Regions from separate parts of the Comamonas sp. SY3 genome, predicted to be linked through region 2. Evidence: riboswitches for the same ligand, from Rfam matches in the RefSeq annotation. Region 2 holds a riboswitch; the other holds the start of a gene.

Region 1 (2,388 bases), on a different contig from region 2:
TCATTGGCGTCCGAGGCGCAGCCCGGGCGCAGGCCATCGCCCAGCGAAAAGCTCACGTCGTACTGCTTCATGATGTCGCAGATGTCTTCGAAATGCTCGTAGAGAAAGCTCTCGCGGTGGTGGGCCATGCACCACTTGGCCATGATGGAGCCGCCGCGCGAGACAATGCCGGTGCGGCGCTGGGCCGTCAGGTGGATATAGGCCAGGCGCACGCCGGCATGGATCGTGAAATAGTCCACGCCCTGCTCGGCCTGCTCCACCAGCGTGTCGCGGAAGATCTCCCAGGTCAGGTCCTCGGCAATGCCGCCCACCTTCTCCAGCGCCTGGTAGATCGGCACGGTGCCAATCGGCACTGGCGAATTGCGCACGATCCAGTCGCGCGTGGTGTGGATGTTCTTGCCGGTAGACAGGTCCATCACATTGTCGGCCCCCCAGCGGATGGCCCAGACCAGTTTCTCGACCTCTTCCTCGATGCTGGAGGTCACCGCCGAGTTGCCGATGTTGGCATTGATCTTGACCTTGAAGTTGCGGCCAATGGCCATCGGCTCGATCTCGGGGTGGTTGATGTTGGCCGGGATGATGGCCCGGCCCCGCGCCACCTCGTCGCGCACAAACTCCGGCGTGATGATCTTGGGGATCGCCGCGCCCAGGCTGTTGCCCGCCAGGCGGGCTTCGCGCGCGGCATCGCGCTGGTACTCGGCCATCCATTCGCGGCGGCCGTTCTCGCGCAGCGCGACGTATTCCATCTCGGGGGTGATGATGCCCTTGCGTGCATAGTGCATCTGGGTCACGTTGGCGCCGCTCTTGGCGCGGCGCGGCTGGCGCTGCAGTGCGGCGGCCTCGGCACGCAGTTGGGCCACGCGCAGGTCTTCTTCGCCGCGCTTGCCGCCATCGTCGAGGGCCACACGCGGGCGCCCCACGTAGTATTCGCTGTCAGCGCGCGCGGCAATCCATTCGGCGCGCAGCGCGGGCAGGCCCTGGCGCACATCGATGGCCACGGCCGGGTCGGTATAGGGGCCGGAGGTGTCGTAGACGCTGACCTGCTCGCCGTTGGTCAGTGCAATATCGCGCACCGGCACCTGCAGCTGCGGGTGGATGGCACCGGGCAGGTAGGATTTGGTCGACGCAGGAAAAGGCTGGCGCGATCGGGCCAGCAGTTCGCTAAAGCGGGCGGCATCGGGGGCATCACCGGTGGCGGGGATGAACAGGGACTCAGGGGCGTTCATGGCAGTCTCCTCAAAGCGGTTGATTTCATCGAACGCTCCGGGACGTGCCGGCCCTGCTCTGTTGCAACACGCCAGGCATGGCTGCCTGGCCGCAACACGCCCATCGACTGCACCCCGGCCCGGCCGTACTGTGCGTTGCGCCAGGGCCGCTGTGGGGTGGCCATGGCGGCACCTGTTGCGCGCTGACAGGTGCCGTCCCCAAAAAAGACAAAACCCCAGTGCGCGAGGCGCCTGGGGTGTGCGTGGCGGAGGGCTGCAAGCGCGTGCCATGCAACGCTGCCTGCCTTCCACCGCTGTGCTTTCAGGGTCCCGCTCTTCTTCCGCCGGCATGAACCGGATCAAGTTCGTCGGGTTCGCTAATCAGCAGTCTTGCAACTGCCTTTCGCATCTCAGCGCTTTCGCACACCCCGGAGCTGCGAGCAGTATAGCCGGTTCGTGCCGCGCCTGCAGAGGCGTTTTTGCCGCGCTCTGGTGCTTACCCCAGTAGGCGCGCGCGAAGCAGCCTGCAACCATCGGGGCGCAGCCGCCCACCGGTGCGCCGCACCTGGCCGTCACGCTGTACGCATGTCCATTTGAACAAGGAGACCTCCCGATGCAAGTTCCTGCAATGCCCTCTTTGCGTTCTGCCCGGCCGCACCGGCGACGAGCGATTGCGGCCGCTGCCGCTGGCTGCGTGCTGGCCCTGCTTAGCCAAGGCGCGCTGGCGCAAGACAAGGTGCGGATCGGCTTCATCACCGACATGTCCAGCGTCTACGCCGATGTCGATGGCAAGGGCGGGGCCCTGGCCTTGCAGATGGCGATTGACGACTTTGGCGGCAAGCTGCTGGGCAAGCCGGTGGAGCTGATGGTGGCCGACCACCAGAACAAGGCCGACCTGGCCGCATCGAAGGCCCGCGAATGGTTCGACCAGCGCGATATGCAGATGCTGGTGGGCGGAACCACCTCCATCACCGGCCTGGCGATGGCCAAGGTGGCCGAGGAGAAAAAGCGCCTCATCATCGTGAACGGCTCGGGCACCTCGGCGCTGACCAACGACCAGTGCAGCCCCTACACCGTGCACTACGCCTACGACACCGTGGCACTGGCCAAGGGCACGGGCGGCGCGATTGTGGGCCTGGGCGACAAGGACTGGTTCTTCCTGACGGCCGACTACGCCTTTGGC
Region 2 (2,388 bases):
TCACATCGGTGTCGCCGCTTTCGTACTGGCGTGCGGTCAGCTCGCACACCTCGGGCGGCACGGGGTTGATGGCCTGGCCGCTGGACTGGATGGCCAGCTGCACACGGCAGGCGCGGTCCAGGTTCAGCATCAGGATGAAGGCCTCGGCGACGCTGTTGCCCAAGGTGAGCAGGCCGTGGTTGCGCAGCACCATCGCCTTGGCCGTGCTGCCCAGGTCGGCGACCAGGCGCTCGCGCTCATGCAGATCCAGCGCGATGCCTTCGAAGGTGTGGTAGACGACGCGGTTGTAGAACTGCAGTGCCCATTGGTTGCTAGGCTGCAGACCACATTGCAGCGAGGAGACGGCCACGCCCGCTTCGGTGTGGGAGTGCACGACACAGGCGGCGTCGTGCCGCGCGGCATGCACGGCGCTGTGGATCACAAAGCCGGCCGGGTTCACCTGGTAGGGCGTGTCTTCCACGATGCGGCCCTCGGCATCGATCTTGACCAGCGAGCTGGCCGTGATGTCCTTGAACAGGGTGCCAAAGGGGTTGATGAGGAACTGGTCAGTACGGCCCGGCACCCGCGCCGAGATGTGCGTGTAGATGCTGTCGTCCATCCCGAAATGGGCCATCAGGCGATAGGCGGCGGCCAGGTCTTCGCGAACCCGCTGTTCGCTTTCGGTATGCGATTTGTCGTAGCCGGATTGGACGTCGGCATCAGCCATTGCAAGCATTGTTGTCCTCGTTGGATTTATGTCGTCTAGCGATAGTCGTCTGTCGACAGGACATAAGTTAACAGACTGAATCGCAGAAGAAAAGGGTGCCGGACTAGGTGATTTCCAGCATGGCTGCTTTGATCTGCTGCAGAAAATTTGCAAGGCACCACAATGGGTTACGTGGATGCCGCGCCGCCTGGATATGGTGCAGGAATCGGCAGGAAATGCCTTGGCCTGGTGCATGTGCGACTGGTGGAAGGACGCGCATGCACCATCGCGGTGGCCCTGGTGTTTTCCCTGATGTGGGGTTGGCGGAGGTCGTGGGATTGACCGTGGCGCAGACCCTGGCTTGACGCCAGCTCGGCCTCGTGCCTGTGGTGCTCGGTTAAGATGGCGCCTGCTCCGGGGTGCACGCCAGTGCTGAGATCTACACCCGAGAACTTGAACCGGGTCATTCCGGCGGAAGAAGAGCCAGTTCCCTGCTATGGGCCGCGTTGCGCGCATGGGGGGAGCCTTCGGAGCATGACGTCACCGCTCTCGAAGGAATTCCATGGACAAGGCCGATACGCTGGTCGCAGACCTGCTTGCATTCATCGCAATGGATGGCTGCACCGATGACCAGTTTGACCAGCTCGCGCTGCGCCTTTTTGCCTACCAATACGCATCGAATACGCCGTTCCGCAGCTTTTGCCAGCGCCGTGGCGCCAGCCCGCGCACGGTCAAGACCTGGAGCGATATCCCGGCCGTGCCCATCGATGCCTTCAAGGCGCTGGAGCTGCGCAGCGAGCCGCCATCGCAGGCCGAACGCGTCTTCATGACCAGCGGCACCACCGGCCGCGCCGCGCGGGGCCGGCATTTTCATCCGGCGTTGCAGGTGTATGACCTGTCGATGCAGCGGCACTTCGCCACCCGCTTCATGCAGGGCACGGCGCGCATGCCGATGGGCATCCTGTTCCCCGATGAAGTGGCCATGCCCAACTCGTCGCTGGCGCATTACCTGGCGCTGGCCAAGTCGAGCTTTGGTACGCCGGAGAGCCGCTATTTTCTGGGGCCGGAGGGCCTGGATATGGACGGGCTCTGCGCCGTGCTGGAAGCGGCCGAGCGCACCGGCCAGCCCTATGCGCTGCTGGGCGCGAGCTTCAGCCTCGTGCATGTGATGGATGCGCTGCGCGCCCAGGGCCGCCGCTTTCAGCTGCCGGTGGGCAGCCGCATTTTGGACACCGGCGGCTACAAGGGCCAGTCGCGCGATCTGCCGTTGGCCGATTTTTATGCCGGCCTGACCGAGCTGCTGGGTGTGCCGCCCGCGCTGTGCATCAACATGTATGGCATGACCGAGCTGAGCACCCAGTTCTATGACAACGGCAATGCCCGCTTGCCTTCGGTCAAGTCCGGACCGCACTGGATTCGCTCGCGCCTGGTCGAGCCCGTCAGCGGCCGCAGTGTGGCGCCGGGTGAGCGCGGCATTCTGGTGCACTGCGACCTGGCCAACTACAACGCGGTCAGCACCATCCTGACCGAGGATGTGGGCCAGTGGGCCGAGGGCGGCTTTTTGCTGCTGGGCCGGGCCGAAGGGGCTGCCGCCAAGGGCTGCTCCCTGGCCGTTGATGAGTTTGTGCAAGCGGCGCGCGCATGATGCAGGCACAAGCGCTTGAGCGCATGGCCGAGCGCATGCGGGCCGGCTACCTGCCTGG

Evidence for each region. Region 2 has a riboswitch for thiamine pyrophosphate ahead of ACCQ08_RS13550 (long-chain fatty acid--CoA ligase). Riboswitches for the same ligand answer to the same signal wherever they lie in the genome.
Region 1: it holds a riboswitch for thiamine pyrophosphate, as region 2 does, so the genes downstream of both, thiC (phosphomethylpyrimidine synthase ThiC) here and ACCQ08_RS13550 (long-chain fatty acid--CoA ligase) in region 2, are expected to answer to the same signal.

Annotation. Positions count from the first base shown of each region.
Region 1 is NZ_JBGTYN010000001.1:331,985-334,372, forward strand. Features, by position in the region: gene thiC (phosphomethylpyrimidine synthase ThiC) at 1-1,226, opposite strand, end outside; TPP riboswitch at 1,525-1,646, opposite strand; gene ACCQ08_RS01425 (ABC transporter substrate-binding protein) at 1,834-2,388, shown strand, end outside.
Region 2 is NZ_JBGTYN010000009.1:64,092-66,479, forward strand. Features, by position in the region: gene ACCQ08_RS13545 (class II aldolase/adducin family protein) at 1-715, opposite strand, end outside; TPP riboswitch at 1,091-1,182, shown strand; gene ACCQ08_RS13550 (long-chain fatty acid--CoA ligase) at 1,248-2,330, shown strand; gene ACCQ08_RS13555 (acyl-CoA reductase) at 2,327-2,388, shown strand, end outside.